4 regions of the Chryseobacterium sp. CBTAP 102 genome follow, and region 1 is predicted to be linked to each of the others. Evidence: riboswitches for the same ligand, from Rfam matches in the RefSeq annotation. Region 1 holds a riboswitch; each other region holds the start of a gene.
The links. Region 1 has a riboswitch for cobalamin ahead of C8D70_RS06680 (TonB-dependent receptor plug domain-containing protein). Riboswitches for the same ligand answer to the same signal wherever they lie in the genome.
Positions count from the first base shown of each region.

Region 2: linked by a shared signal. The riboswitch ahead of C8D70_RS03995 (TonB-dependent receptor plug domain-containing protein) and the one ahead of C8D70_RS06680 (TonB-dependent receptor plug domain-containing protein) in region 1 are both predicted to bind cobalamin.
Region 3: linked by a shared signal. The riboswitch ahead of C8D70_RS12720 (T9SS type A sorting domain-containing protein) and the one ahead of C8D70_RS06680 (TonB-dependent receptor plug domain-containing protein) in region 1 are both predicted to bind cobalamin.
Region 4: linked by a shared signal. The riboswitch ahead of metE (5-methyltetrahydropteroyltriglutamate--homocysteine S-methyltransferase) and the one ahead of C8D70_RS06680 (TonB-dependent receptor plug domain-containing protein) in region 1 are both predicted to bind cobalamin.

Region 1 covers NZ_QICX01000003.1:324,643-333,019, reverse strand. Annotated here, with positions in the region: gene C8D70_RS06700 (GNAT family N-acetyltransferase) at 1-407, opposite strand, end outside; gene C8D70_RS06695 (VOC family protein) at 425-817, opposite strand; gene C8D70_RS06690 (hypothetical protein) at 839-1,624, opposite strand; gene pafA (alkaline phosphatase PafA) at 1,726-3,372, shown strand; cobalamin riboswitch at 3,545-3,722, shown strand; gene C8D70_RS06680 (TonB-dependent receptor plug domain-containing protein) at 3,755-5,596, shown strand; gene C8D70_RS06675 (hypothetical protein) at 5,613-6,683, shown strand; gene C8D70_RS06670 (CCA tRNA nucleotidyltransferase) at 6,847-8,265, opposite strand; gene C8D70_RS06665 (nuclear transport factor 2 family protein) at 8,303-8,377, opposite strand, start outside.
Region 2 covers NZ_QICX01000002.1:137,170-145,546, forward strand. Annotated here, with positions in the region: gene C8D70_RS03990 (YncE family protein) at 1-700, opposite strand, end outside; gene C8D70_RS03995 (TonB-dependent receptor plug domain-containing protein) at 697-2,730, opposite strand; cobalamin riboswitch at 2,839-3,025, opposite strand; gene C8D70_RS04000 (transporter) at 3,119-4,066, opposite strand; gene C8D70_RS04005 (cytochrome c peroxidase) at 4,078-5,133, opposite strand; gene C8D70_RS04010 (MbnP family protein) at 5,144-5,971, opposite strand; gene C8D70_RS04015 (GEVED domain-containing protein) at 5,999-6,760, opposite strand; gene C8D70_RS04020 (YHS domain-containing protein) at 6,906-7,151, opposite strand; gene C8D70_RS04025 (hypothetical protein) at 7,200-7,568, opposite strand; partial or broken gene C8D70_RS04030 (superoxide dismutase) at 8,006-8,377, opposite strand, start outside.
Region 3 covers NZ_QICX01000008.1:70,961-79,337, reverse strand. Annotated here, with positions in the region: gene C8D70_RS12740 (S9 family peptidase) at 1-886, shown strand, start outside; gene tpiA (triose-phosphate isomerase) at 949-1,707, shown strand; gene C8D70_RS12725 (esterase-like activity of phytase family protein) at 2,069-3,337, opposite strand; cobalamin riboswitch at 3,572-3,764, shown strand; gene C8D70_RS12720 (T9SS type A sorting domain-containing protein) at 3,827-4,933, shown strand; gene clpP (ATP-dependent Clp endopeptidase proteolytic subunit ClpP) at 5,173-5,859, opposite strand; gene dnaG (DNA primase) at 5,972-7,954, opposite strand; gene tsaE (tRNA (adenosine(37)-N6)-threonylcarbamoyltransferase complex ATPase subunit type 1 TsaE) at 8,166-8,377, shown strand, end outside.
Region 4 covers NZ_QICX01000015.1:21,887-30,263, reverse strand. Annotated here, with positions in the region: gene C8D70_RS17660 (tetratricopeptide repeat protein) at 59-1,195, opposite strand; tRNA gene C8D70_RS17655 (tRNA-Ser) at 1,709-1,793, shown strand; gene C8D70_RS21340 (bacteriocin-like protein) at 1,907-2,053, opposite strand; gene C8D70_RS20900 (bacteriocin-like protein) at 2,081-2,224, opposite strand; gene C8D70_RS17650 (alpha/beta fold hydrolase) at 2,494-3,354, shown strand; gene C8D70_RS17645 (VOC family protein) at 3,406-3,774, shown strand; gene C8D70_RS17640 (hypothetical protein) at 3,877-4,419, shown strand; gene C8D70_RS17635 (Lrp/AsnC family transcriptional regulator) at 4,505-4,966, opposite strand; cobalamin riboswitch at 5,162-5,348, shown strand; gene metE (5-methyltetrahydropteroyltriglutamate--homocysteine S-methyltransferase) at 5,522-7,825, shown strand; gene C8D70_RS17625 (hypothetical protein) at 8,002-8,377, opposite strand, start outside.

The DNA.
Region 1 (8,377 bases):
TCCAGCTCAATCACTCTGCTGTTTAATTTCCTGGCTTCTTTAATGGCGCTTTTAATCAGCATGATCCCGATTCCCTGTCTTCTGTATTTTTCGTTGATCAGGATATTTTCAATATAAAAACTGTTGTTCCATATTCTTTGTTCGCAGATGATCCAGCCTGCAATTTCTCCATCCACATAGGCTCCGAAGGAATTTCCCTGTTCAATGATGGTATTCAATTCTTCAAGATCTTCGGAAGTTGTTTCCCAGATTTTGTTGTATGGTAAAGCTTTTTCTTTCAGAATAAACTCAAAAGAACCTCCAACCTCTATGGAGGATAACACATATCTTATATTCGTTGTATAACCATTATGTCCCCAAGTTAAGGTGGGATCAAAGGTGAGTTTTTGTAATCTTCTTATTTCCAAATCAGTTCGTTTTACGCTTATTGCATTTCAGTACAGATTTCTACAAGGTAGTTGTTGGGATCTTTGATATAAGCTGTTTTTTGTCCCCATGGTTTTATGGCGATATCTTCATAAAGGACGGCTCCGTTTTTTATTGCTTTTTCTACCAAAGCCTCTATATCATCCGTTGTAAACCCCAGTTCCATCCCGAACGGTTTGTCTTCAGTTTTTGCTGTTTTGAATCCTTTTTTAATATTGGAATTAGCCAGGCTCACAGAGGCGAATGACAGACTAGTTTCTCCGGTCAGCAGTTCACCATAATCTTTTTCGGGCGTAATGAATTTTATTTCAGAGCCAAAGGTGTTTTTATAAAAATTCATAGACTGTTCTACATCTTCTACATAGAGAATGACATACTTAAATTTGATCATATGATTGAATTTAAATGGTTTTTACTTCTTATTTATAATATATTCTTCGTCTATCATCAGTTCTATATGAGGCCCGAGTAAAGGATACTCTTTAAAGCTTCCGAAATGACCGAAATGAAGAGGGTATTTCTGGGTAAGTTGTCTTACTTTACTCCCAAATGAATTGATGTCAACCTTCTGAAAAGAATCTTTTCTCTGTCGGCCATTGGTGAAAAAGAGCATCAGGTTACAATGATCTTTACAATCGAAATCATTATAGTAAAATACATGGATGTTTTCCTCTCTACATATCGATACTAAGTCATCAATAAGCCTCTGTTTGTATGGTAAAGGAAGATTGCAATCAATTCTGGCAGCATAATTTTCTGCATTACTTTTTTTGAAGTCAGAACCCACCATCTGAATGAAACGGTGTTCTATATTTTTGAATTCTTCCCTTTCCGGAGCAAAAATTTTGGTGGACTGAATGGTAAAAGGAATGCTGAAACCCACGGATAAAGCATTTTCCCGAATTAATAGGTTTTCTATTTCTAATGCAAACTGAAAGTGGAAATCAAAAAGCATATAGTCATCGATATTGATGACGATTTGATTTTCATCGATATTCAGGTGTAAATATGTTCTTTTGGAACCTGATTTTAGCGATTCCAGCTGATGGACAAAATCATCTGTATTTTCCACCTGTATTCTGGCGGTCAATTCAGCTGGGGTATCGGCGTGCCCTCCAAGTCCCGGATAGAATTTGAAAAACTGAAAGTCATATAAATGATCCGGGAATTTGAAATACCAGTATACACCTAAAATCATAAAAGATTGGTTGATAATTGTACAATAATCAAATTTAAATAAAATTTCACACTCCAAAACTTTCAAAACCCTTAAATTTGTCACCAATAAAATTTACTTGGATGCTTAGGAACATTTCAATTGCGGCAGCTACTTTATTCTCCGTAGTTACAATCAATGCACAGAAGAACAGAAATACCCAACTTGAAAGACCCAAATTAGTTGTGGGTCTGGTAGTAGACCAGATGCGTTGGGACTATTTATACCGTTTTTATGGTAAATATGGAAATGATGGTTTCAAAAGACTTTTGAATACAGGATATTCTTTAAATAATGTACATATTCCTTATGTTCCTACCATTACGGCTTTGGGACATACATGTATCTATACGGGATCTGTACCGGCAATTCACGGGATTGCAGGAAACGACTGGACGGATAAAGAAACGGGTAAAGGAGTTTATTGTACTGCAGATGACAGCGTTCAGCCGGTAGGAACTGCCAATATAAAAACGGGAAGCCACTCTCCTAAAAATCTTTGGTCTACCACAGTAACTGACGAATTGAGACTGGCAACAAATTTCCAGGGAAAAGTAGTGGGGGTTTCCTTGAAAGACCGTGCTTCCATTCTTCCAGCAGGACATACTCCAAACGGAGCTTTCTGGTTTGATGACAGTACAGGGAATTTCATTACCAGTACATGGTATATGAATGATCTTCCGCAATGGGTAAAATCATTCAATTCTCAGAATCTTCCTGAAAAATTAGTAGCCAATGGCTGGAATACTTTACTTCCAATCAATGAATATACAGAAAGTGCACCGGACAATTCTCCCTGGGAAGGGTTGCTGGGAAGTGCAAAAACACCTACTTTCCCTTACAGTAATTTAGCAAAAGACTATCAGACTAAAAAAGATAACATCCGTTATACGCCTTTCGGAAATACATTGACATTGAAACTGGCAGAAGCTTCTGTAGAAGGTGAAAAACTGGGTGGAGATAATATCACAGACTTTTTAGCCATCAACCTGGCATCTACAGATTATGCAGGCCATAAATTCGGACCGAATTCTATTGAAGTGGAAGATGTTTATATCAGATTAGATCAGGATCTAGCTGAATTTTTCAAGTATCTTGATTCAAAGGTAGGAAAAGGAGAGTATACCGTTTTCCTTTCTGCCGACCATGGTGGAGCACATTCTGTGGGATTCCTTAAAGAACATAAAATCCCGACAGGTTTCTTCGGAGAAGATGCGGAAAAGAATCTGAACCAGAAACTGAAAGAGAAATTTGGGGCAGATAAACTGGTTAATGCCATTGATAACTACCAGGTTTATTTCGACAGAAAAGTATTGGCAGACAATAAGCTTGAGCTGGATGATGTAAGAAACTTTGCTGTAAAAGAAATTGAGAAAGATCCTGCCGTTTTATATGCTGTTTCTGTAGACAAAGTTCAGGAGTCAAGCATTCCGGAGCCAATCAAACAAAGAATTATTAATGGAATCAACAGACAGAGAAGTGGAGATATCCAGTTAATTTCTCATGACTCTATGCTTCCGCCATATTCTAAAACAGGAACTACACACAGCGTATGGAATTCTTACGATTCTCATATTCCGTTGATCTTTATGGGATGGGGAGTAAAACAGGGAGAAAGCAATAAGGAATATCATATGACAGATATTGCTCCAACAGTATCTTCTCTATTGAAAATTCAGTTCCCAAGCGGAAATGTAGGAAACCCGATTACCGAAGTTATTGGTAAATAATTAATTAAACGTTATTTCATGATATATAGCTGCTTTCAACTGGAAGCAGCTATTTTATTATTCATTTCCCATCAAATTTTGAATCTGGCGTTTTCCTGAGAAAGGATTTCCCGGTCTTAAAAGATACTATCTGTTTCTAATCCCTATTTTTTGGCATATACACATAAAAAACTATCTTTGCAAAAATTTTGGTTTCCAGTATTTTGGAATGAAAAGGGAATCGGGTGTAACTCCCGGACTGTCCCCGCAACTGTAAATCGCAACAAAAGTTTCTGCAAAAAACCACTGTATATAACGGGAAGGTGCAGAATGCGAAAGTCAGGAGACCTGCCAGAGTTGTAATTATAAAAACATATTGCTTTCGGAGGAAAAGTAAAAAGGAATGGATATAAAAAGATCTTTAGTACTGCTTTTTTCATCTTATGGCTGTTTTCTTTTTGGACAAGAGAAAACCATTGACACTATTTATGTCTTCGACAACCAGATGAACAGGGTGAAGCTTTTTCATCCCGTAAAAACAATTTCGGCAGAAGAGGCCGGGAAAAACTCCAGTAACCTTTCAGAACTCCTGAGATTTCAGTCACAGGTTTATATCAAAGAAAACGGGCGTGGTGCTGTTTCTTCCCCTTCTTTCAGAGGAACTACCGCCCAGCAGACTGCATTTTTATGGAACGGAATTAATATCAATTCTAATTTTTTAGGACAAGGAGATATCAATAATATTGCTTTGTTCGGCTATGATCAGATTGGTATAAAAGCTGGTGGTGGAAGTGTAATCTATGGAAGTGGTGCTATCGGGGGAAGTATTCACCTGAATAATACCCTTGATTTTAATAAAGGTTTCCATGGTTCATTATTTTCAGAAGCCGCTTCTTTTAATACCTATAATAATTTTGTAAAAGGTTCTTACAGTAATGATAAGTTCACTTTTAAAGTTTCTGGCAATCACTCAATAAGTAAAAATGATTATCAGGTTGAGGTGGATAAAAGAAAAACTTACAGTAATGATAACGGACAATATTATAATACGAATATCAATATAGCAACAGCCTATAAAATTGCTCCGCATCATCAGATTTCCTGGATATCAGAATTTTTTAATGGGCAACAACATTATCCTGTTCATTTTGGAGATTTGGAAAACAAAACAAAATATGAAACTCAGAATACCCGAAGTTTACTTTCCTGGGATTGGAGTACCATAAAATTTAGTAACTCATTCAAAACAGCCTATACAGAGGAAAATTTTCAGTACTTTGGTAATATTAACGGTGCTGAAACCAGCGGAGGGGTAGGGAAGAATTATATTCTGAAAAATGATTTTAATTATTTTCTGAATTCAAAGTGGAATGTTAATATTATCGGCGAATTTCAAATTAATAAAGGGAATGGAGCAGGTAGTTCAGGAATTGGAAATATTAACAGAAGTGCAGGATCTATTGCAGGATTACTGCGTTATTTTCCAACGAAAGATTTGCGTTTTGAAGCAGGAATCAAGAAAGATTTTGTAGAAGATATCAGCTCTCCTGTTCTGCTTTCTTTTTCAGGAAAATGGGATATTGTAAAATGGTATGATGTTGAATTCAATTTTTCAAGAAACTTCAGAGCACCATCATTTAATGATTTGTATTGGGCTCAGGGAGGTAATATGAATTTAAAACCGGAAACTTCTTACCAATTTGAATTAAGAAACCACTTTAAAATAGGAGACTTTAAACTTTCCGTTACTCCTTATTACATGAATATCCGGGATATGATCCGATGGTTAAGAACTCCTGCCGGATATTATGGAGCTTCAAATACCAATAGAGTAGAAACATATGGACTGGAGTCCCAACTGGAATTTGAGAAAAAACTTGGAAAACATATTTTGAAATCTAATCTTGGATATTCTTATACAAAGTCAACAGATCTTGATATTCAAAAGAAGCTTATGTATGTGCCTCTTCATAAATTTATTGGAAACATAGACTATCAGTATGACTTTGTGAAGGTGTATGTACAAGGGATGTTTAATGGATTAACGTATACAGATTCTAATGAAACCAAGAGTGATGCCTTAGATCCATATTTTGTGATGAATGCCGGTGTCAGTACAACTTTCTTTAAAAATTATACCCTAGGTTTTAAAATAAATAATATTTTGAATGAAACCTATTATACCATGCTTTCTTATCCATTACCTAAACGAAATTATAGTCTCACTTTAAATATCAATTTTTAAAATAAATTAATTATATATGAATATTAGAAAAATTTTATCTCTTGCATTCGCTTCTATGTTACTTTTCAATGTTTCATGCAGCACAGACAGCAGCTATGAAAGTACTGATGATGGAACGCTTAGATTTGACTCCGGAGTGCTTATCTCCAATGAAGGTGGTTTTACCACTACAACTTCTGAAGTTTCCTTTGTAAGCAATGATCTTACTACAGTATTTAATAAGATCTATGGAATGAGTAATAATAAGGAAGACCTGGGGAAAGTCCTTCAGACAATAGGATTCAATGGAAACCTTGCTTATCTGGTATGTAATATTCCTAATAAGATTGACATTGTAGACCGTTATACATTCAAGAAACTGACTACTGTAACGGCTAACCTGGATGGCGCAAGATATATTGCTTTTTCAGGAAACCAATATTATGTAACCAACAATAATTTTGATACTCATAAAAGAAAACTTAATATTTATAATATTTCGGATAACTCCTTTGTGAAAAGTATTGATTTTACAAACGCTGCTGAAAAAGTAGTTGAAGCAAGCGGAAGTATCGTTGTTCAGACTGACGGTGTGGGTTACGACTCAAGCTGGAATCCAATTCCGACAGGATATACTGTAACCGTTGTGAATCCGTCTACAAATGTGGTAAGTTATACGGTAAATCTTCCAAACGTAGGAATTATTAAAGACCTTATCTCATATAAAGGAAATGCTTATGTACTGGTTTCAGACAATACAAATTCATTTATCTATAAGATTAATACGGCAAACGGTACTTATGAAACTACCACTTTGACAGCTATACCTAAAGTTCAGAAGCTTAGAGCTGATAATGACAGATTCTATTTTATCACCGACACCAATAAGATATATACAATGGCTGTTGGATCTACAACAGTTCCAACAACTCCTATTACTACAGCTGTAGGGGATGTATATGGATTCAACGTAATCGATGGTAAAATTTTTGCTGCAGATGCAAATTATAGCACAGATGGTAAAGTGAATGTTTATAATGCCTCTAACGGTATTTTACTGAAAAACTTTACTGCAGGAATTGGAACAAATGGATTCTATAAAAACTAAATACTACGCTTCGGCGTATATCATATAATTTTTTATTTTTTCATCATTTGTGTTTTTTTCCGGCCGGTTTCGAAGAAACCGGCCGGCTTTGTTTTATATTTTGAATACGAACAAGCCCGGCGGGATGGAACATCCCGCCGGGCTTGTTCGTATTTGTATTGAATTAGATTGTCAGTCCCAATTTTTTTGCTTCAGCAATAACAAATTTTGTCGCTTCTTCTTTTTCATTAGGAATTTCACCCTCAAGAATAGCTTCTTTCACTTTCTCTTTCAAGATACCAATTTCACGGCCCGGTTTAAGGTTAAACATTTCCATAATCTCTTCTCCGGTGATGGGCGGCTGGAAATTTCTTACCTGATCCTTTTCTTCTACTTCTTTGATTTTTACCGCTACATATTCAAAGTTTCTTTTGAATTTCTCCTGCTTTTTAGGGTTTTTAGTGGTAATATCTGCCTTGCAAAGCGTAAAAAGATCTTCCAGATTTTCTCCGGCATCAAATAAAAGCCTTCTCAACGCAGAATCTGAAGCATCATCAGTAATCAAAGCAATTGGTCTTGATGAAAGCTTTACCATTTTCTGCACATATTTCATATCACTTCCCAAAGGTAATTTTAATCTTTGAAAAAGCGTTTTTACCATTTTTGAACCTAAAAATTCATGTCCGTGAAATGTCCATCCCGTTCCTTCTACAAACTTTTTAGTTGGAGCTTTTCCTATATCATGGAGTAGGGCAGCCCAGCGAAGCCAAAGATTATCCGTATTCACAGAAATATTATCTACAACTTCTAGCGTATGGTAAAAGTTATCCTTATGGGTTTGTCCTTCTACTTCTTCTACGCCTTTCAGTTCGATTAATTCAGGAATAATCAGCTTCATAAGACCGGTTTGTTCCATCAGTCTCAGTCCGATAGATGGTTTTTCAGAAAGCATGATTTTATTGAATTCCACCATGATTCTTTCCATAGAAACAATCTTGATTCTTTCTGCTTCCTGCTGGATAGCTTTCAGAGAGTCTTCCTCGATTTTAAAATTTAAAGTAGAAGCAAAACGCACTGCTCTCATCATCCTCAAAGGATCATCAGAATAGGTTTGCGCCGGTTCTAAAGGTGTTCTTAAAATCTCATTTTCAAGATCTCCGATTCCGTTAAACGGATCAATCAGTTCTCCGAAATTATTTTTATTTAAAGAAATAGCCATCGCATTGATGGTAAAATCTCTTCTTTTCTGGTCATCTTCCAGGCTTCCGCCTTCCACTTCCGGCTTCCGGCTGTTTTCTGTATAGCTTTCCTTTCTTGCTCCCACAAACTCAAGTTCAAGTTCTTTATACTTGATCATGGCCGTGCCGTAAGTTTTGAATACAGAAACCTTTAATTTAGGATCTATATCCTGAGCTACGTTCTGAGCAAGCTCAATACCGCTTTGTTCCGTTACAAAATCTATATCCGTAGAAGCTTTTCTGTTCATCAGAAGGTCTCGTACATAACCGCCCACAATGTATACGGACTGGTTATTCCTTTCTGCCGCTTCAGAAATGATTTTAAATAGTTTTAAATTCTTATTTTGATTAAGATTAATTTTCATCGTTAATAATAGTGACAGTTTCTATGTATGTTACCCATTAATCATAATGAGCATACATTCTACTAATTTTTCCCTCTTCATTAAAAAACATGACTTCAACAGCATTTTTATT
Region 2 (8,377 bases), on a different contig from region 1:
CGTAATTGTCTTTTTTAATGTGATGAAGATTAATCGCTACATTTATTTTTTTGAGTTCTGTAAAAGTATTCAGATCAATTACCGAAACCGTATTGTCATAATCGGGAGCTTTATATCCTCCGGAGTTGGCCACAAACAACTGATTACCCACAATTTCCATTTCTTCCGGCTGATATCCTACTACCACTTCACGCTGAATGGAAAGAGAAGTGGTATCAATTTCCACTACTTTTCCTTTAGGAGCCTTGGGATTAATGGCTACAGGGCCGGCATAGCTGCTGGCATAAGCTTTCCCATTTTTAAAAGCTAGATATCTGCAGTTTTGCAATGGAATAGAAGTAATACGTTTCGCCGTTTTGGCATCCAGCACTTCAATTTTATTGGAAACATTGACAACGATATAGAGTTTGCTTCCGTACACTTTAATATCATTTCCTACATCTCCCAGTTCTTTTACCACATTCGGATTGATTTCTGCGTAAATATTCCGGTAATAAGTTCCTTTGGTGTAATCAAAAAAATCCAGGGTACATTTATTACTGCCCATATTCCCTTCATTCAGCATATAGAAGCCCTTTATGGATGTATTTTCTGAGGGAAGTCCTTCTACCACTTCCTGACGGACAATAATATCATCTGTACGACATGAGGTAAGAAAAGCTAATACCAGAAATAAAAAATAAAAGTTTAGTTTTCTCATAAGGTGAAGTTTAGAATAAGTTTAAAGTTTCTTCCGGGCATCGGATAATTGATGACCACATCATAGTATTGATTGAAAATATTATTCGCCTCAAGGCTTACTTTGAATTGATGATTGGCCCAGTTGAATTTTTTCTGAACAGACAGATCGTGAGTATACCAGGGCTGCACATAATTGTATTGAATATTATCCTGATTCACATCATATCTTTCTCCCACATACATTGTACTGTAATTGAAACTCCAGTCTTTATAATCTGCCATCAGACTGAAAGACCCACTGTGCCATGGCGTGTAAGGTATCTGATTACGGTAAAAGGTATCTTCCGGATCGCTGATATCTCTTGCACTTTGGTACGTATAAGAAAGCAAAGGTCGAAGGGTTACTTTTCCCAGCTGAAGTTCAGTATGTACATTTACATCGGCTCCAATTATTTCAACCAATCCAAGGTTCATCATCAGCCAGCGGAACATACTTCCGTTTGGAGCGGCTACAATTTTATCCTGTACTTTATTGTAGTAACCGTCTACTTTAGCATAAAAAGTTTTAAAGAAACGGTTGTTATAATTCTTCTGATAAGTAAATCCTACGTCATACTGATTGGTAAATTCCGGTTTCAGGTAAGTATTTCCGATATTGGTATAATACAGATCATTGAAGGTTGGAAGCCGGAAAATCCTTTTATAGAATGCTCTGAGGGTAAGCTCCGGAATGATCTCCGGCTGATAGCTCATAAATACGGCAGGTGTCCACTCTCTGGCATCTCCCGGTCTTTTGTTTTTTCTTACTTCCTCAAATGTAAAGGTTCCTAAAAGGCTTCCCAGAATTTTAAACCTGTTCCACTGATAGGTTGTTGCCAATGCTACCAATGTTGTGTAACGCGTAGGATAAGAAAAGTTATCCAGATTGGCATCCAGATTATTGTACTGAAAATCTCCACTCAGGCTGATATCCCAATTGGGCGTAATAGAATAGATATTGGATGAGGAAAGGTAGAGTTCCCGCTGGATATAGGTATTATCGGTATGAATAATAGACTGCGAACGAACCGTATCCATAAAATGGGTATAATCATAAGCAAATTTTGCTTTCAGCTGGGTTTCAAATTTCGGGAACAGTTTTTTTCTCAGATTGGCCTGTACGAAATAATTTTCATCAGATAGTCTCGCTCCCCTTCCTCCAAAACGGCCATTCACAATAGGTGCCGGCATTCCACGGTCTGAAATATAACCGTAACCACGGATATTCCAGCTTCCGTTATTCAAAGTTCCGTTGAGAGAGGTTTCAAAACGTTTTGCTTTGATGTCTGAATCCTGTCTTTTCGCAATGGTATCATAGGCCTGCTGTCCATCAGGATATTTCTTGGCATATCGAAATCTATAAATTCCGTCACTCTGCATAAATTCTCCACTGAAGCTGGCAGAAACCCTGTCTGAAATCTTCTGTTCCAATCGGAATGAAGGGTTGAAAAGATCAATAGACGCACTTTTAGCTCTTATAACGAGATTGGTTTTCCTATTTCCTTTAAATACAGGTGTTTTAGGCTGTAAATAAATAGAACCCGAAGATCCGAAGTCTTTTGCCGGTTGGAAAATCTCACTTTTCTGTCCGTTATACAATGATATTTCTTCCAGATCATCCAAGGAATATCTTCCCAAATCCACCAGTCCGTTTTGGGCATTACCCAGTTGAATTCCATCATAGAAAACCCCTACATGCTGACTTCCCATACTTCGGATATTAATGGTTTTCAAACCACCTAATCCTCCATAATCTTTGATCTGAACTCCTGAAAAGTACCGCAGTGCATCTGCAACAGAATGACTGTTCAATCTTTCCAGCTGCTCGCCCTGTAAGGTTTGTGCCGGAAGGATTTCTTTAAAATTCTTTTTGTATAGATTGATTCCTTTAATGGTCTCTTCCTGAAGACTGTCTTTTTTCCTGGTTTGAGAAGACAAAAATTGAGATGTGATCACAAGTATGGTGAAAACAGCTTTATAAATTGCAGAAGTAGTTAGTTTTGCCGCCATTAGCTCATTTAGGGTAATGAAGACGCTAATGGGTATAAGAATACAACGACAAAGCACAGCGGTCACTGCACAGAATCATTGATGTCCTAAGCTTTATTCCACGAAAGCGTCAAACGATTATTTTCTGGCAGGTCTTCTGACTTACTCCATTTTTGAAATCCTTCCCATTAAAAAAACAGTGGATATATTCTTCAAAAACTTTGGTGCGGAGCTTACAGCAGCGGGTCTGTTCCGGATTCTCACCGGATTCCCTTTTAAGAGCTTTTTACGGCTCACCAAATCCCGGCAAAGATAAATAATTATTCCTAATCCCCAATTAAAATCATGATTGATAAACAATTAAAGCTCCCGAAGGAGCTTTAACATGGTTTTATGGAGGGTGTTTGCCCTAAATTCCAATATTCAGGAAAATACTGAATCTTGATTTGGCTTCAATATCTCCTCCTGCCAGATGAGTATACATGGGAAGCATAATTTCACTTCCCAGGCTCAGCTTTTTATAAGAAGCTTCAAATCCCAGTTTTCCGTACAAAGCGCTCCCGGCAGTGTTAGGCAATGCTTCATCAAATTGCTTATTCTGGGCATATACTTCTCCCTGAACTCCCGTTTTTACAGAAAAAACAGACTTTTCATTTCCTGCAACCTGATAAAAACCTGTTGCAGCATAATTCCACTGGTTTCCAAAACGGTAATTTTTCTTATTCTCTGTTTTGATTGTATAATCTGTGTTAACCAATACGGCAACTTTATTTTTCTGAAATTTATAATTCAAAGCCGCCTGATAATCCCAGCTTCCGGTTCCCAGCTGAAAACTTGGATTGACACCGGATGTTCCTTTTTCATCAAATTTCCCTAAAGGAATTTTCAAGCCCAAACCTCCGCTCAGATGATGGAAATTATCTTTGGAACTCATCAGCTGGTAAATTCCCATCAGATTAAGATCCCCTATTCCATTGATTTTAATATCTCCCTGCATGGTTTTCTTTTCATGGAAATGGAATGGCAGACTTGCGTAAACACTCAGTTTCTTAGTCAGTGGAATTTTTCCCCAAAGCTGCAGGGTATTAAAATACTGATCCTGCGTAAGATCTTTTACAAATAAGTTTTCTTTGGCTTTGTAATGCTGGGCAAAGTATTTGATTCCGACAAACTGTGGATTCAGCAAAGATTCAAAGCCGGAAGAGCCGTTTCCTGCCGCACAGCCACAGGCATCACAATCATCATCAAAATTGAATCTGCTAAAGGTTTCCGGGGCAATATATGCACTGTCTATAATGGTCTTCGCCTGATACTGACTCAACAGGATCAAACTTATGATTACTATAATCTTCTTCATGTTTCTATAAATTATTCTGCAAATTTTGGATTGGATATAAAACTCTTATCTGATAGTGTTTTCAGAAAAGCTATAATATACTGTTTATCCTGACCCGTCATGGGAATACCAGTATGCCCATTCTGTTTTAAAAGAGGATCAAGATTTGGATGATTTTCAACATTGTCTGAATAGAAATTAAGTACCGCCTCTAAGCTGTAAAATCTTCCGTCATGCATATAAGGTGCGGTATATTCTACATTTCTTAAGCTGGGAACTCTGAATTTCATGTTGTCATTCCAATCTAAAGTAACCCTGTATCTTCCTCTGTCATCGAACTGGGCGTTATAATACATTCCTGTATTTCGGTAGCTCTCATCGGTAAATAATTCTCCTGAATGACATGATGCACATTTATTCTGGAAAAGGGACATTCCCTGTGTTTCTTCAGCGGTAAAAGATACTTTTCCTTTCATCATCTGATCATATTTGGAATCTGCCGATATCATTGTTGCCATAAACTGAGAAATAGCCTTAAGAATACGGTCTCCAGTGATCTTTTCATCACCAAATGCTGCTTTAAACATTTTTTTGTAATTCGCATCACTATTCAGTTTTCCTACTGCTTCAGGAAGAGAGCTGTCCATTTCAAAATCTGTAGTAATAGGAACCAGAGATCTTTCATCCAGATTATGACTTACCCCGTCCCATGTATAATTTTTGAGAAAAGCCATATTCTGAATAGGTGGTGCATTTCTTATTCCTAATCTATCATCTATCCCATGGCTTACATTATGGCCGTGGTGGGTAAATGCATATTCCTGAATGTGACAGAACCCGCAGGAAATAGTATTATTTCTGGACAGCTTTCCTTCATAAAACAGTTTTTTTCCAAGAGCTACTCCATTTACTGTAACAGGATTTCCGGTAATATCAAACGTCATTTTGGGAAAGCCTGAAGGATATTCTAAGCTATAAGGTTCATCTTTATCAATAGGAATTCCTTCATATTCGTCAGAACATGAAACCAAAAGGCTTGTCAGGATGATGAAAATCCAAAGAGAGCAAAACCGCTCTCTCTTGGACATCGTCAATATCTTAGTCATTATGCACATGATCTACTTTAAACATTTTTGTAATGTTGTTGGTCACATTCACAAGATGCTGGCTGGATCCCATTGCCATATTGTTGCTGCTGTTCAGAGTTAAAGCAGTCTGCCCGCTCAAATACTGATTAAGATCAGCCAGAATATGTACAGAAGGCCTGATATCTTTGGTTACTCTCGCTGTAACAGGTAAATCCAGAGTAATTTCACGGTAAAGATCAGGAGTACTGTTGGCCGTAACATTCCCCATATTCCCACAATGATTCATAAAGTTGGTATCTGCAGAAGAAGTACCATACTTACCTTCAAGCTTGGTAAAAATGTATCCTGCTGCCCAGGACCATGCCATACCAGCTGTTTTAGCCTTCTGCCAGAAAACTCCCTGTCCATCCTGTCCGATAAGATAGGCTGTCTGGCTGATTCCCAAACCAATTCTTATCTTTTTATATTTATTTTGAGGGATATCCGTTAAATTAATGTAATTGATTCCTGCAACAGCTTCTGCCTGATCTACAATGAAAGCCCCTTTATCAGGATCATTATAGTGGTACTTAAATTCTCCTCCGTTCTCATCAATAAGTGCAATATTACTGATCACATATTTAAGAGTAGAAAACTGATGCTTTTGTCCGTTTGCTGAAGTCTGAGTGGTCTGGTTCAGAACAATATCTCCAAGATTATTGAATCCGTTTTCAAATTTGATCTGAAGATTTCCGGGTGTTGTATCCTGAACCTCATCATCATCGCTGCTTCTACATGATGAAAGGGTAAATAATGTAATGGCTACGAAAAATAGGGATAAGAATTTGTAAATTTTCATTTTGATTGTTATTTTAATTGTTAGTTATTATTGTTTTGTTATTTTTATTACTTCAAAGCCTTCTTTGAATTTTAGTTTTACGAAATAGATTCCCTCACAAAGGCTTGACAGATCAATGCTAATGTTTTTGTCTTTAATAGTACTTTGCTTAAGGACTATACCTCCAAGACTACTATAAATTTCATATTCAGTAATAGATTGATCTGACCAGATGTTTACAGAATTTTTCGTTGGATTGGGATAATACTGTATATTATTTATTCTTGAAGTCTCCTTCACAGACAAATTATTGTTGATCACATTCATTATATAATCACGTGTTTCACCTGATCCGAAACTGCTGCAGGCATCTGCGGCAGATATTGAACTTCCATAAGCTCTCGACCGAACTCTCATCCTTATATTTCCTGATGGTATATTATTCGGTATAGAAAGTGTATGGGTATTTTGAGAATTCATTGAATTGACTAACAGTGTGAATTCATTCTGTTCAAAAATACTGTTGCGGTTATAATCAATCCATACCCCAATCACCGCTTCGGAAGACGTAAAGGTAAACACATCATAAGACTGCCCGGCTGTAAGCTGTGCAGTGGTATTCCCGTTCGAGGGATACTCGTGATAATAAACAGTTGGCTCATCATAGGTATTATGATTTAAATCTGTTCCGTTTATTCTGAAGGTTACAAAGGAAGGCTCAAGTCCGCCTCCAAGATTGGCTGTACATACTGCCTGAGCATTTAATAAAGCATAGGACAGCAGTAAACCACTTATTAAAAATGATTTCATTCGGATATTGTAATTAAAAAAAGAGAATCAGCAAAATGCTCCAATAAATCTATCGGAAACATCAATTATGGAAATACCGTTATTTCTTCAAGCAATTTTATTGTCTTTGAAGAGCATCCGCTAATTCTCCTAGAGAAAATAGTTGTTATTTTGAGTATTTTACAGGATTCTTTTTGAACTCTGTCTTGCAGGATTTACTACAAAACCCGTAAATTTTGTTTTTGTAAACGGCAGTATCCGATAAAGACATTGAGGTCTTCATTTTACAGATAGGATCCAAAGTATTTATTACTTTAACCTTTTTACTATCCAGGGTTCCTGAAGTATGTTGTGCAGATATGCTAAGTGATGACATTGTACAGAATAATGTCATAAAAAAAAATATTTTCATTCGAAATCAGTATAAATTGTTATTCTCTATTTTGTTACAGATATAGAGTTATACTAATGGCGGATGAAAAAACTGGTTATAAAGTAAAAGATTGTAAATATTAGTATAAAATGAACTAACAGAATTTTTCAGAGCACCTGATTTTAGAATAAAGCTTTCGTCAAGGCTTTCGTTAATGATAAAATTATCAATAGAATTTAAGCTTATTTTTTGGGGACTTTTATTTCCCTGCTCCTGGGTAGTTTTTACCAATTCTTTTGAGAGGTAACATTTACCGTTACACATCAGCTCAGGTTTCATTCTATTTTCACAAAGTTCTTTTGTTATATAGTCATAATTAACTGTATAATCTATAAATGGCAATATCGGACGTATTGTCATCTGAATAATCATGAATATAGAAATGATGTATTTCACAGAGCAAATTTAATAATAATTTTACCTTTTTTATATGATATTTGACATAAAAGACAACCAATAAATCAAACTATTAGCTGTCTTTTTATGATTTTAATCAATTAATGTTCATCTTCAGCAGAACACAATCCTACAATTGTATGGAAGGTATCGTGCACAGCAGTAAGAGATTTTGTAATATTTGCATCAGAATCTTTCTTCTTGATTTGTTTTTCAAGATTCTGACTATCTTTAAAAAGTTTTGCAATGGCTTCCTTTACACCTTTTTTATTAAATTCAGCAGGAATAGCCGAAGTTTGCAATGCTTTTGCTTTCGCTGCCATCTCTCCTGCTCTGGTTTTTATCGGCTCAAGATTCCCTTCTTCTGCGGGATGAAAAGTCTGGGACATCACTTCATGAAAATCTTTCATTAAAGCCCAGTCATCAAACCTGCCTTTTTTTGCTTTAGTGGCTTGTTCGTATCTTTTACTGATCTCATTCCAGTTGGTAACATTCCAGATCGCGGTAAGATAATCTGCTCTTTTATTCTGATATTTTAAATAATAAGCATGCTCCCATACATCAATTCCGAAGATTGGCGTTCCTTTTTCCTCCACTACATCCATCAAAGGATTATCCTGATTAGGAGTAGAGGAAACAAATAATTTTCCATCTTTCCCTACAGAAAGCCACGCCCATCCTGAACCGAAACGGTCTGCTCCTGCCTTCGCCATTTTTTCTTTAAAAGCATCCATACTTCCGAAAGCTTCGGTGATGGCTTTTGCTAATTTTGCTGAAGGCTGAGTGTTTTTCTGAGGCGTAAGAACCGT
Region 3 (8,377 bases), on a different contig from region 1:
TCAGTATGAGCAGAATTTGAAAACAGGAAAAAGAACTCTTCTGAAGCAACAGGAAGTACTAGGTGGATATAACAAAGAAAACTACATCACGGAAAGACTTTTTGCGACAGCCAAAGACGGAACGAAAATCCCGATTTCAATAGTTTATAAAAAAGGATTTAAGAAAAACGGTAATAATCCTTTATTATTATACGCTTATGGTTCTTATGGCAGCTCTATGGATGCTACATTCAGCAGTACCAGACTCAGCCTTCTGGACAGAGGTTTTGCATTTGCAATTGCACACATCCGCGGAGGCCAGGAAATGGGAAGGCAATGGTATGAAGACGGAAAAATGATGAAAAAGAAAAACACATTTACCGATTTCATTGATGCAGGAGAATATCTGGTGAAAGAAAAATATACTTCACCTAAGCACCTTTATGCTCAGGGAGGAAGTGCTGGAGGTCTTTTAATGGGAGCAGTGGCCAATATGAGCCCTAATCTTTGGAATGGTGTTATTTCACAGGTTCCTTTTGTAGATGTAGTGAATACCATGCTTGACACGAGTATTCCTCTGACAACCAATGAATATGACGAATGGGGAAATCCAAATAATAAGGAAGCTTATTTCTATATGAAATCTTACTCTCCGTATGAAAATATAGAAAAGAAAAACTATCCGAATCTTTTGGTAACAACAGGATTACATGATTCTCAGGTACAATATTTTGAACCTGCAAAATGGGTTGCCAAACTTAGGGATATGAAAACAGATAAAAATGTATTGCTATTAAAAACAGATATGGCTTACGGTCATGGCGGCGCTTCCGGAAGGTTTGATTATCTGAAGGATGTAGCTTTGGTGTATGCGTTCATGTTTAAATTAGAAGGTATTACTAAGTAATGGGCCTCGCAGATTTTACAAAAAGAAATAATTAAAAATAAATAAATCTATATTTAAATCTTATGAGAAGAAAAATAGTTGCAGGAAACTGGAAAATGAACAAAAATGTAATTGATGCACAACAATTAATGATTCAGTTACTAAGCTATAAAAACAACAATGCTACCAACTGTGAGGTTTGGATTGCTCCACCTGCATTGTATCTGATGATGGCAAAAGATGTTTTTGAAAAAGATGAAATCGGGGTGTTTTCTCAGGATATGAGCGAGCATGAAAGCGGAGCTTATACTGGTGAAATTTCTGCTGATATGCTGGAATCTATTGATGCAACAGGTTCATTAATCGGGCACTCCGAAAGAAGACAATACCACGGAGAAACAGATTCTCACTGTAACAGAAAAATCAAATTAGCGCTTGATAAAGGTCTTATTCCTGTTTACTGTAACGGAGAAACTCTTGAGCAGAGAAAAGCAGGACAACACCTTGAAGTCGTAAAAAATCAGACTGAAGTAGCTCTTTTTACGCTTTCTGCTGAAGAGATCAAAAAAGTTGTGATTGCTTACGAGCCGGTTTGGGCTATCGGAACGGGAGAAACGGCAAGTCCGGAGCAGGCTCAGGAAATCCATGCTCACATCAGAAATATTATTGCTGCAAAATACGGACAGGAAGTTGCTGACGAGATTTCTATCCTTTACGGAGGATCTGTAAAGCCGGACAATGCTAAAGAAATATTCTCTCAGCCGGATATCGACGGTGGTCTTATCGGAGGAGCAGCTTTGAAATTGGAAGATTTTTCTAAGATCATTGAAGCTTTTAATTAAAATAAAGAATCTTTTAGGACAAACATGAAAAATTTCATTTTGATATTCTTCGGACTTCTTTTATTTGATTTTCTTTATGTATTTGTTTATGATCAGTTTTTAATTGGCATAAAACCTGACTTTTTGAGTTATCTATTGGCTCTGATCAAGGTTCTGGCATTATTTCCAGCAGTTTTATTTAATAAATCATTGCCCTTCTATGCCATTATTCCAACTTATCAGGCGGTATTCATATTCATTGGAAACGTTCTGATACAAACTTTTTTAGTATATAGATTTTTCTTTAAAAAGAGAAAGGTTAGCTCACAATAAAAAGCGGCGGGATCTTCGATCCCGCCGCTTTTCGTTAAAAAAAATCCAATTATTGAATATCGACTACATACATCGTTCCTTTGTCTACTTTACCTGTCTTAGGTAAAATTTTGGCTTTTGGATTTCCGTTTCCATCATCTACTACTCCAAAGTCATCATCATTGAAAACAGCCAGTTTATTATTTCCCAAATAAACAATTCCCTCGAATTTATCGTGTTCGTAGCCCAGTTTTGCTACCAGATCTACGGCTAATGTTTTGGTAACAGGCTTTATTCCGGCATTGCTAATTTCATCCCATGAGCATTGCTCTAAAGATTTACCGTTAATTTTCATTCCGTCTACAGCATTTATATCAGCTCCGTTTACATCACTGGCATTGCTTAAGTTTATTCTGTATACTTTTTTTATACCTCCCTGAGAACCGAAATTTCCGTCTCTTTCAATCACCAGGAATTCATTGTTACTTAATGCGGTAATATCACACACCGAATCAGAAGCACCTCCGTCCTGTCTATATAAAAACTGTCTGGTTTGCCCTGTAATAATATCAAAAGTGACAATTCTCGTTAAAGTGGTATTGGTTGCCAATGCTTTGCTGGGGACAAGCATCATTGACTGTATTGTTCCTACCAGCGTTCTTCCATCCGGAGTGATGCAAAGTCCTTCCATTCCTCTGTTGGCTCTTCTTTTGGCTAAAACAGCAGGTAATTTTCTTGGTCCTGTATCTACCCCAATCGGGCTTATTCTCTCCATCTCCATTCCATCAGCATTGTAATGCACAATGTGCGGTCCATATTCATCGGAAACCCAGAATGTACCATCAGCAGCAGCAACAATACTTTCACTGTCCAATCCATATTTATCTGTCCCTAAAATATTGCCGGAAGCATCATAAGCAATTTCCCCAGTACTTCCCATTCCGACAGGGTTTGGAAGTCCGGTAATTGGTTGTCCGTATGGATTTTTAAGTTTAATATATTTAATTACCTCTATATTTCCGTCAGCATTGATTTTAAAATGCATAATGGTTGGGGTAAAATTAGGAGCAAGAAACTTTTTACCATTCTGGAAATCGGTATTAGGACCTCTATCCGTAATGACGTAGAATTCACCTTTTCTTGTAGGGTGAGCGGCTGCACCGGAGCCAAATCCTCCGTTTATCACATCTACTCCATTGATGGCAGCAAGTTTTGTAAATGGAAATTCCTGAGGCAGTTTGGAATAATTAATATCCTGATTAATCATTGTGGTATCGTCATCATTTTTACATGAAGCCAATACTGCCAGCACTACGGCAGACAATAGCAATTTTTTCATATTTACTTTTATGGCTGCGAAAGTATAAATTGATTGTAAACTGATCTTGAATATAATGATAATTGTTTTTTAACAATAGAACAGATAAAATAGTTTGAAAGTGAACACAAAAACAACAGATTTATAAATAAAAATTCAATAATCCGGTTGAGTAAACAATCAATATGAAAATCAAATTTTTAAGAATATCTGAAAAATAATAATTCACAAAACGGACTCACAGATTTATATGATATATTTGCAGCGTTTTAAGGCTGAACAATGTTCATTAATAGGGAATCAAGTGAGAATGATATTCAAATCTTGAGCTGTACCCGCAACTGTAAACTGTTTAAACTTACCACACAAAAATCCACTGGATCTTAAAATCCGGGAAGGAAGCTGTAAGATGTGAGCCAGGAGACCTGCCTTAGAATACTGACTTCAGAGAACCAACTGTTTCTACTCTGAAGATAAGTTTCGGGAATAAAACTTTAAATTAATTATATCATGAGGAAAATTTATCTTTTTTTCTTACTGCTTTGCATGCAGGTATTATCGGCCCAATTCACAGAAAACGACATTAAATTTTGGGTAGGAACCGGATCTAAAAAAGCATATTTCATTGCGGACTTTAATGACAACAGCACACCCAATTCTTATGCATGGGGATACCGTTTTGATGGCGATGGCCTTTTGATGGAAGATCTTATCAATGCAATTGTGGCAGCAGAATCCAAAATGCAGGTTGACATTCCTACAGGATATCTTTCTATTCTGAATTATAATCATCACACATCCACTACTGATGACAGCTGGATAACATGGTCTGGATCCAGCTCATCAAACATGACTTGGAACAATGGGGTAGGTTATACTCCTTTGGTGGACGGAAAATGGTATGGGGTTACATACGGCCTTGATCATTATGATATTCCTCCCTCTCCTCCCGTTCCAGCCTACAGTTCTGCATGGTTTACTCCGTCTCAGGTTACAAACTGGGTGGGAAGCGGAAGTAATAAAAGCCTAATAGTTATTGATTTCGGAACTGATAATGCTAACGGGAATGCCAATTCTTTTGTTTATGGAATTAAATATAACGGAAGCATCACTGCTGAACAGGCGTTACAATTGATCCAGGCTCAAGATTCCTATTTTAATTTTGCATCAGCGAATAATCAGATTACTACCCTATCATTAAATTCCTTTACCGGAAATACTTCCGGATCAGACAGCTGGAAATTGTATAAAGGAAAAGACCTATCAAGCTGGCAAGCGAAAGCCAATCTTTCTCAGATTCAACTGGGCAATAAGGATTGGTTTGGATTAAGTTTCGGGCAAAGAAGACCATTTACACCCACCGAGGCACAGCTGACTTTAGGGATTTCTTCTGTTACAAAGAAAAAATTCAGTGTTTATCCAAATCCGGCAAGTAATTTCATTCAGATTGAAACGGCTGAGAAACTGAAAGAAGTGAATATTTATTCAGCTACAGGACAGAAAATAATGACTTCTCAGGTTACTAAGATTGATGTTCATTCTTTAAACACAGGTGTTTATTTTGTTGAGATTAAAACCAATGATAGTTCCACGATACATAAGATGGTTAAGAAATAAAGAAAAGTACCTTTAAAAAGGCGCTTTTTTAATGAGGATATGTGGAAAATCACCCCGTCAAAAATTCTTTGAATTTTCGCGACCTTTCCAAAGGATGGGAATTTTTACATCTTCAGTTGGAGTTTGGCCTGGATTACAGATTCCTTCTGAATAATCAAGAATACAGTTCAAAATCCATAATTGATTCAACAAAAAAACCGCACCAGATGGGTGCGGTTTTCTTATGATATTACCATCAATTATTTTTTCTCAGTAGATCTTTGTAAAACCTCATCTACCATTCCGTAGCCTTTAGCTTCTTCAGAAGTCATCCAGTAATCTCTGTCAGATGATTTTTCTACCCACTCATATGTTTGTCCTGAGTGATGGCCGATGATTTCATAAAGCTCCTGCTTCAGTTTCAACATCTCTCTCAAGTTGATCTCCATATCAGAAGCGACCCCCTGCGCACCTCCTGAAGGCTGGTGAATCATTACTCTGGAATGTTTAAGCGCAGAACGCTTTCCTTTTTCTCCGGCAACCAGTAATACAGCTCCCATGGAAGCAGCCATACCTGTACAGATAGTCGCTACATCCGGCTTGATGATCTGCATAGTGTCATAAATACCTAAACCTGCATAAACACTACCACCAGGAGAGTTGATATAGATCTGAATATCTTTTGAAGGATCAGCACTTTCTAAGAATAAAAGCTGAGCCGTAACGATGTTTGCAACCTGATCATCAATACCTGTTCCCAGGAAGATAATTCTGTCCATCATCAAACGGGAGAAAACGTCCATCTGGGCAACGTTTAATCTTCTCTCTTCCATGATGTACGGAGTAAGATTCGTTGGGCCATACATTCCCATATACTGATCGGTAACCAAACCGTTGTTTCCTAAATGTTTTACAGAGAAATCTCTGAATTCCTTTTTAATGTCCATATTTCTATTATGTATTATTTTTAAAATATTCTCGAAGTTTAAATTACAATATTTATTCCTAAAATTTTATAGGACTTTTTGTCACAGAACATCAAAAAAATCTGACTTCAAATTATCTTTTTCTATCTACATAAATCCCTTTGATAGGCGAATATTCGATGATATTGCTCAACCGTATGGAAGCCTGCTTCAGTAAAGTGATTTTTTTGATCAGCTCATAATACTTTACTTCATCTGTACTGCTGTACTGATCAAGTTCTTTGGCTGTTTCCCTGATCAGATAATCAATATATCTGTATTTATGTAACAGAACATCTCCCTGAATCTGATCTGCCAATTTATCACCATAATTGGGAGGGTAAATATTTCTGGAAGCCCAGTTTTCAAGCTCATCCAGCGGGATCAGAGCATCTACAACCTTTGTGGTGATTTCTTCGTCCATAAAAGATACAAAAAAGTTTCCACTTCTGAGTTCATCTTTTTGAATCCCTTCCCTCACCTGATTGATAATAATTTCATTTTCTCTGACTAAAAATGTATACTGCTCCTCTTCGAAATGATGAAGGATTTCTTCAATAACAGTTATCTCATATTCTTCATTCTGTTCGTTTTTTCTTTTCAGAATAATATCTCCGAACATCAGCATATGATCTACCAGTTTGTTTTCCATGAACAGTACATCATACAGAAAAGGATCTTCTTTTTCCTTATCCAAAGGAACAATCTCCATCTTTGGAGCTGCTTTTTCCTTCTGCTGCTGAACATGATGGGTCTGATTTTGCGTGATCTGCTTCTGAACATCCAGCTCATTAAACAAGCTTTGCTCCGAAAGTCCGAATTTGTTGGAAACCTCTTTAAGGTAAACCTCTCTTTTCAGGGCATTCTGTACAAAAGAAACAGATTTTACAATATCTCTGATCGCTTCAGCCTTTTTAATAGGATCATTCCCGATATCCCTCAGAAGAATTTCCGCCTTAAAGTCGATGAAATCCATCGCTTCATTTTCGATGTATTTTTCAACATACTCCTGCGGATGTTTTCTGGCAAAGGAATCCGGGTCATCTCCGTCAGGGAAAAGCAGAACACGGATGTTCATTCCCTCAGTCAGTAACATATCAATACTTCGGAAACTGGCTTTGATACCTGCATTATCACCGTCAAAAAGAATCGTTACATTTTCCGTAAGTCTCTTAATAAGTTTGATTTGTTCTGTTGTCAAAGACGTTCCGGAACTTGCCACTACGTTTTCGATCCCGGACATATGAAGTGAAATCACATCCATATATCCTTCCACCAAAAGACAGGCATTCTTTCTTGAAATCGCTTGTTTACTCTGGTTTAATCCATAAAGAACATTGGATTTATGGTAGATCTCTGTTTCCGGTGAATTGAGATATTTTGCTGTTTTGACATTGTTCTTCAGGATTCTTGCCCCAAAACCTAAAACCCTTCCTGAAAAACTGTGAATAGGGAAAATGACCCTTTCTCTGAAACGGTCAACACCAGCAGGTGTATTTTCCGGAAATATAGAAAGTCCGGATTTCTCAAGAATTTCTTTATTATATCCTTTTTCCAGTGCATAAGCTGTAAAAGCATTCTTCTTCTCGGGAGAATATCCCAGCTGGAACTTTTTAATAATATCATCCCGGAGTTCTCTCTCTTTGAAATAAGAAAGACCTATGCTTCTGCCTTCCTGATCATCCCAAAGAATCTCCTGAAAATAAGTATTCGCTACTTCATGGATTTTATACAGCAGATCTTTTTCAGTCTGTGCATTTTTTGCTTCTTCAGAAATTTCACGCTGGTCTTCTTCAATTTCAATTCCATATTTTTTTGCAGCGTGGCGAAGTGCCTCAGGATAAGTAAAGTTCTCAATTTCCATAAGGAAAGAGATGGCTGTACCACCTTTTCCTGTAGAGAAATCCTTCCAGATCTGTTTGCTGGCAGAAACTACAAAACTGGGTGTTTTTTCATCATGAAAAGGACTGAGTCCTTTATAGTTAGACCCTGCTCTTTTCAGCTGCACATATTCGCCTACAATCTCTTCAACGCGGATTGTGGAGAATATCTTATCAATGGTCTGTTTGGAAATCATGCTGTAAAATTAAGTATTTTTATGGATAAGTTGGAAGAGTTTCAAAGTTTGAGAGTCGGAGGGTTTGAGGGTTTAAGAGTGGGCGTGTAAAAGTTGTTCTTTACAACCTCCAGCCTCTAACTTCCAGCTTCCAGCCTGCAATTTATAATTTCTGACTTCTTCCACTCATTAAAAACTCATAAATCACTATTTTTGCAAAACAAATTAGTATATGCAGTTCACTATCAATACAATCGAAGACTGGCAGGAAGTTGTTGACACCATCATTCCTCAATTAAAACATAATATCTTTTTATTAAAGGGAAATCTTGGAGCCGGGAAGACGACCTTCACGCAATTTCTGCTTAAAAACATGGGCAGCAAAGACGAAGTAAACTCTCCTACTTATTCTATTGTGAATGAATACAATACTGAAAAGGGAAA
Region 4 (8,377 bases), on a different contig from region 1:
ATAAACATCATGGATATAAAATGACTTCTCGTCACAAAATTCTGCATTATTTTTTGTATTATTTTAGGACAAGCATTCTTCCTTTTGCATAGGCAATCTGGTCTTTTTCCTTTTCCTGGTCAGGATTATTTTTGAGGTACATCTGATAGTATATTGCTGCATTCTTAGGCTGTTTCAGGTTGAGATCATACAGAAGTCCTAAACGGTAATAAATAATATTGCTGATCCCAAAAGTCAATCCCTTTTTATAAGCGGTTAAAGCCTCATTATACTGGTTTTTAGCTTCATAAATGCCTGCCAGCGCAGCATAGTAAAGATTGGTATGGTCTGAAATAGCTTCATCAATAGTCTTTTGCGCATAGATTGCAGCATTGTTATAATCTTTCAGTTCACGATAGCTCAGTGCCATAAAATATAATGTGCCTTCATTTTGTACTCCCATATCTTCCAGCATTTTGTAAAGCATAATGCATTTCTGATAATCTTTTATATAAAAATAAGCCTGTCCCATATCGTTCATTACATTAACATCAGCATGATTTTTCAGGAGCTTTTCACCAATTTCAATTACTTCCGGATACTTGGTTAACTGATTGGCAACAGGTAGCAGAGCCTGCTGTAAAGTGAAATTTTCAGTATCGGCAGCAATCGCTGTTTTCAATACATCATAAGCAGGCAGATATTGTTTGAGACCGCTGTAGGTAATGGAAAGATCATAAGCCACATCAGGGTCGGTAGAATTAAGGGCATTGGCTTTTTTGAGATAATTAAGTTTAGATTCAGGCGTTTCTGCATAGATAGCAAGCTGTTTATAAGCATTGAAATTAAGACTGTCAATTTGAATGATCTGCTGAAGATAATTCCTGGCATTAGAAGCATTTCCCCGTCTGGAATTAATACTGGCCAAACTGAATAAAGTAGGGAGATTATTGGGTTGAAGAGTGTTTATTTTCAGATAACTTTTCTCAGCTTCCGGAAGTTTTCCGGCCATCATATGACAATAAGCTATTTGTGAAAGAGCCTTTATATCCTGTGTATCTCCGGAATATATGGTCTGAAGATATTGGGCAGCATCAGCATAACGTTGTGTTTCATAATATTCAAGAAGCTTTTCAGTATCAATTTTTGCAGATTGAGCCGTGATATTGTTAAATGCTGACATAATAATACACAAACATATTCCTATTTTCATCATGGTTATTTTTTAACTAAAATATTGCTTATTTAATAAGCTTCCAAATTATGGACTCACATATTGGGGATTTTTTTAACCTTAAACCAGATATTATTAGATTTCTTACACTCACTTTACAGAAGAAGCTAAAGCGGGAGATATGGAAATAAAAATTGTCCGGTCATTCCTTGATTATTATGGGGAAAATAAGAGAAATAACCATATTTACTGAAACCATTGATGATCAGATGAGACTTTAGCCATAATAAAATATGAAATCCATCACAGAGCAGAATTATATATCTGTCTGAATCTTATAAAATTATTTAAAAAAAATTAGTGAAGTAGAAATGTTTCATGTGTGTATCTAAATGTTTGATGTTGAGTTCTTAATATTCATATTTTCTTTTGCTGGGAACAGAACTGTCTCTTTAAAACTCCGGAAATCCGAATTTTATTGAAGAAATATTTTGTCAGTAATAAAAAACTTTCTATATTTGCACCACTGAAAACAACGGTATTACCGGAGTTAAAGGAGAGTTGGCAGAGTGGTCGATTGCGGCAGTCTTGAAAACTGTTGACTGTAACAGGTCCGGGGGTTCGAATCCCTCACTCTCCGCTAAAAAACCCTTAAATCAATTGATTTAAGGGTTTTTTTACATTAGTAACTAGCAATAAAAAGCCCTGCAATTCGCAAAATTACAGGGCTTAGTATGAGAATAGATTCTTCTCTTAGCTTAAAATCTCACATGGCGCTACACAATACACCCAAGGGCATCTTTTGATTTCCGGGGGTGGGCAACACGCTTCAGAGCAGGTTGCTGCTCCGCCATTAATACTTTTCAATTGGTCTCTTGAAATTTTTTTAGAATTTTTCATAGTCAAGTAATTGCGTTAAACTTAAAATTAAGGCTGGTTTCCGCCACCACATCCGTCGTAAGGCATACATTGCCACTTACCACCAATTAAACATAGCTGACCGCCTCTGCAGTCAATTCCCCCCTTAATTGTTTTCAGTTCCTGTCTTTCGATTTTCTTTAAATTTTTCATAATAATTTTTACGTTTAGCTTAATTCGAAATTAATGAAATTTTATCAACTATCGTAGAATTATTAAAAAAAATATTTATTTTATTTTTTCAATTGCAGTATTTTTTATGTTTATTTCATAAAACTAAGTAAAATTATTTTTTTTGCGTAAGCTTTGAAACGGCTTCCCAAAGAGTTCTCTCATTTTCATAAAATCTTGTCCTGTGACAAGTCCGTTTTCCGATCGGATTGGTAACTTTGACTTAATATTAATCCTCTAAATCTTATATGATGAAAAGTTTATTTAGATTCTCAGCAGTATTGTTCTTCATTATTATTCTTGCCAACTCTCAGGTATATGGACAAAAAATAAAACCTGCTGAAAGCGGTTATGCACCTGTTAATGGCATCAAAGTCTACTACGAAGTCTATGGCGAAGGAAAACCTCTTGTTTTGCTACATGGTGCCTTTATGACAATCGATATGAATTGGGGGGAGCTGATCCCGGAATTGTCTAAAAACAGAAAAGTAATTGCACTTGAATTACAGGGACATGGACATACTCCTTTTTCCGAAAGGAAATTATCACATGCTACTTTGGCCAGTGATGTAACAAAGGTAATGGACTATCTGAAAATTGATAAAGCAGATGTTGCAGGCTACAGTTTTGGAGGAGAAGTGGCCTATCAGATGGCTATACAAAGTCCGGAAAAACTTAGCAAACTGGTTATTATCTCATCAACCTATAAAACCCAAGGCTGGCTGCCTGAAGTGAATAAAGCCCTGGAAGGAATGAAGCCTGAACTCTTTACAAACAGTCCCATGCATACCGCCTACAATGCTGTAGCACCTGATAAAACAAAATGGCCTAAATTTCTGGAGCAGATGATGGCTTCTGCCGGACAGCTTTTCGACCTTGGCGATGATAATGTTTCTAAAATTCCGGTACCGGTTTTAATTATAGCCGGTGATAATGATGGACTGGATAAAACAGAACTTACAAAAACCTATAAATTATTGGGAGGTGACGTTTTTGCAGACATGGGTGCAATGCCAAAATCTCAGTTGGCTATTGCTCCGGGGCAAACCCATGTAAGTCTGATGATGCAGACGGCAATGATTCTAAACTATCTGAATGGCTTTTTGAAATAATTAAGGCCATTAGAGGGTTGAAATCTATTTATAACGTTCAAAATCTACAAAATGAATACAAAATTTGAAGCAGGAATTAATATTGCTATAAAAATTCCCAAAAATAAATACGAAAAAACAGTTGCTTTTTACCGGGATATTTTAAAATTGGAGGTTGAGGAAAAACCAATACAAAATCCCACTGTTTCCAGAACACATGAAGTAAAATTTGGACATAATATGATATGGCTGGATTGTGTAGACAATTACACTCATTCTGAAACATGGCTTCAGCTCACCGTACCCGATGTAGAAGCCGCTACACAATATCTGCTGTCAAACGGTATGGAAACCTGTGACGAAATTGAAGAACTTCCTGAAAATATGCACTGGATTACCGATCCTGCCGGCACCGTATTCAATTTGCAGGAAAGAAAATAGTAAAAAACAGAAATACAATGTGTAAGAATTGCTTAAAATGAGGCTGTATCCAAAATTTTAATACCTTTAACCATCAAATCCTTAAAATTTTATAATATTCTCATGCAGAAAAAACCATTCAATTTTATTGCAACCATACTTTTTCTGGTAGTAAGTGTGACTGTATTTTCACAAAAAACAGCCGCTTTGGGTTCTTTATTGGATAGAAATTCAGAATTTATATTCCCGCAAGCTCCTGATAAAATCTCAAAAGCGTTGAACGTAAAAGCCATCTTTTATGAAGATGCCAATGAAGAAAAATATGCCAAATGGCCCATTAAAACAGGGCTGGAACTTTATTGCAGCTTGGGAAAAGATAATACTGTGAATGAGATGTTTTTTGTTGCTTCAGATAATAAACCTGTAATTGTTGAGGGACTTCCTTTTGGTCTTGTTCTGAATAAAAGTACATTACAGGACAGTAAAACGAAGTTCAGGAAGTACAATGCCAAAACACAGAAATTAGCAGCAGACAGTGAATTTCCAGATGGATCAAAACTGGTTTTTAAAAAAGGAAAACATTATGCAACATTATTTTTCGACAGCAAAAACCTTTTAAAATCATTAGGACTTACAGAAGAAATGATTGATCCGGCAGCTAATTAACCTAAGGGAGGCTTCAAAACAATATAAGACCTGTCATTATCTGGCGGTGTTTTATTCTTATAATGAAGCCCTAATATAAATTTAATTATATTGTTAATCCATAGTTGTTTTTTACCTCAGCCATCACAAAAGTACTGTGAGTGCTGCCTATAGAATCTACAGATCCCAGCTTGTTAAATACAAAATCCTGATAATGTTTCATATCTCTTACCTGAACTTTCAGAAGGAAATCAAAATCTCCGGAAATATTGTAACATTCGGCAACTTCTTCAATTTCTAAAATTTCTTTTACAAAATCATAGCCTACAGACCGGTCGTGAATTTTGAGCTTGATCTGGCAGAAAACCGTAAATCCGCGGTTCAGTTTTTCAGCATCGAGAATGGCTGCATACCTTTTGACAAAACCTTCCTGTTCAAGCCTTTTTACCCTTTCAAAAACCGGAGAGGTAGAAAGGTTCACTTCTTTTGCAAGTTCCTTAACGGTCAATTTTGCATTTTTCTGGAGCAGCCTGAGCAGCTGTAAATCCTTATTATCGAGTTGTTCCACAGAATATTATTCTTTTAAATGATTAAAACAGTCAAATCTACAGAATTATATGCTCTTAATTTTATTTTTAAAAGTTTAATTTGCTTAATTATTTATTGTGAATTGTATTTTTATTCGGTATTCCTAATTTTACACAAAATTAAAAACTTTTACTGATAATCTTTGTTAGAGGTAAAAGTACAGTTCTTTGCAGATACTTCATCAAACAGGAAAGGTTTTACTTAAGGTAGATTAATAGGGAATCGTGTGCAAATCACGAGCTGTCGCGCAACTGTAAGTAACATGCCAAAAGTTTCTGTCCTTGCATATCCACTGCCAAAAACGGGAAGGATGACGGAAACTGTTACAAGTCAGGAGACCTGCCTTTACTGAATTGACAATGCTTTCGCGGGCTGAAGCTTTTGGGTCATACAGATGATATATCAGATATGTATTTTCTCTCAATTGGAAATGCATTGCCTGCTATATCATTATTTCCTGAAATTTCCTCCGCAAAAACATAACGAAGCATTTTAAAGGACTTTCACAATAAGTTTAATTAAAAAGTTTAAAAAAATGCAAACTCACATCCTTGGCTATCCGCGTATTGGTAGCAAAAGAGAACTCAAAAAAGCCTGCGAGCAGTATTGGTCAGGTAAAATCCTTCTGGAAGAACTTTTGAACACCGGAAGAACTATCTGTACCCAAAACTGGAATATCCAGAAAGAAGCAGGGATAGATCTTATCCCATGCAATGATTTTTCATACTATGATCAGGTATTGGATATGAGCCTTGTGGTAGGAGCAATTCCTGCACGGTATCATGAAGTAGTGCTTAAAAAAAACAATACTGAGCTTGATCTTTATTTTGCCATGGCAAGAGGCTATCAGAAAGACGGATTGGATATTACTGCCATGGAAATGACCAAATGGTTCGATACCAACTATCATTACATCGTTCCGGAATTTTATAAAAACCAACAGTTTAAGCTGAGTTCAGATAAAATTTTCAATGAATTTGCAGGAGCAAAACAAGCTGGAATCAATGCGAAACCGGTTATTATCGGGCTGGTTTCTTATCTGCTATTAGGAAAAGAAAAAGAAGAAGGATTTGATAAGCTGGATCTGGCCGCAAATATTCTTCCAGTCTATATAGAGATTTTAACCAAGCTTCAGGAGCAGGGTGCAGAATGGATTCAGTTTGATGAACCTTTTCTGGCATTAGATTTAACTGAAAAAGCCAAAGAGACCTATCATTCTGTGTATGCCGAAATCAGAAAACGATTTCCAAAACTGAAATTTATTGTAGCCACTTATTTCGACGGATTAAAAGATAATGCATCACTTGCCGTTTCACTTCCTGTGAATATATTGCATGTTGATCTGGTGAGAAATCCTGAACAGCTGGATGATATTCTGAATAATATTCCGGAAAATTTAAGCCTTTCATTAGGGGTAATTGATGGTCGGAATATATGGAAAAATGATTATGAAAATTCGCTGTCTTTCATTACAAAAGCTGTTGAAAAATTAGGATCTGAAAGGATTTTGATCGCTCCATCATGTTCATTGCTTCATTCACCTTGTGATCTGGATTTTGAAACCCATCTTAACCCGGAAATTAAAAGCTGGCTGGCTTTTGCTAAACAAAAAGTAAAAGAAGTAGTAACACTTAAAGAACTTGTTTCCAGAAAAGAAAATGAACAGATTCTTGAAGCATTCGCAGAAAATAAAAAAGCAATTGAAAGCAGAAGAACTTCTTCTCTTATTCATAATCACCAGGTAAAGCAAAGAGCAAATGCTGTTTCTGAAAAAGATGCTCAGAGAATAAACCCTTTCAAAATCCGTAAAAAAGAACAGCAGGAAGTATTGCAGCTTCCTTTATTCCCAACCACTACAATAGGGTCATTCCCGCAAACCACAGAGGTAAGAAGCTGGAGAGCGAAATTCAAAAAAGGGGAACTGACCGCAGAACAGTATGATACTTTACTGAAAGAAGAAACTCATAGAACAATCGGCTGGCAGGAAGAAATTGGTATCGATGTACTGGTTCACGGAGAATTTGAGCGTAACGACATGGTAGAATACTTCGGAGAACAGTTGGAAGGATTTGTATTCACTAAAAACGGATGGGTACAAAGCTACGGAAGCCGCTGTGTAAAACCTCCGGTGATCTTCGGCGACGTTTCCCGCCCGGCTCCGATGACGGTTTATTGGTCCCAATATGCCCAATCCCGGACTGAAAAATGGGTAAAAGGAATGTTGACAGGCCCGGTTACCATTTTGCAGTGGTCTTTTGTCCGTGATGACCAGCCCCGTTCAGAAACGTGTAAGCAGATTGCTTTGGCTATTCGTGACGAGGTGGTAGATCTGGAAAAAGCAGGAATCAGAATTATTCAGATTGATGAGCCTGCCATAAGAGAAGGTCTTCCATTAAGAAAAACCGACTGGCAGGACTATCTGAAATGGGCTGTAGAAGCTTTCAGAATTTCAGCAAGCGGAGTGGAAGATGCTACCCAGATCCATACGCATATGTGCTATTCAGAATTCAATGATATTATTGAAAATATTGCCGATATGGATGCCGACGTGATTACGATAGAGTGTTCCCGCTCTCAGATGGAACTGCTGAACGCTTTTGCAGACTTTAAATATCCGAATGAAATTGGTCCGGGAGTATATGACATCCATTCACCAAGAGTACCATCGAAAGAAGAAATGATTGAACTGCTGAGAAAAGCTCAGAATGTAATTCCTGCCAATCAGCTTTGGGTAAATCCGGACTGCGGACTGAAGACCAGACACTGGGACGAAACTGAAAAAGCTTTAATAGCAATGGTTGCCGCCGCTAAAGAAGCCTCAGTAGAATATGCGGTCTAGAAAAATTTAAAATAATTAGATTCAATAATTCAGATCGTGTTATGATTTTCATAGCACGATCTGTTATTTTAATAATTAAAGTATAGTTAAGAACCATTCTGACTTAAAATTTAAGCAAACTGTCTTCATAATCTTAACATCTTAATAGTTAAAAAAAAGTTGGAACGTCTTCATTTTTAAAAGTTATATTTTACAAATGCCCCGATATTTTCCAGGGTCTTTTTTCCGTTATTAAACTGATCAAAATTGGAAGCAAGTCCGTACATCATTTTATCCTGTTTTACTCCCAGTCTTATAAACTGAAGGCCTCTGGGATATCCGCTGTTATCCAGGTTTCCAATAGCCAGAACACTGAAATATCCCTTGAAATTTTCTGTCAGATAAGGTGTGTACTCAAAAGATACAGACTGTTCCAGAGAAAATCCTTTCTGATAAGTGGTTCCTATAGAGTAGGACAGATAATAGGAAGGACGGATAATTTTGTACTGTAGATAAGCACTGAAAAATGCTCCGGGATTTTTCATTCCAAATGCCGCATTGGCACTCAGCCTT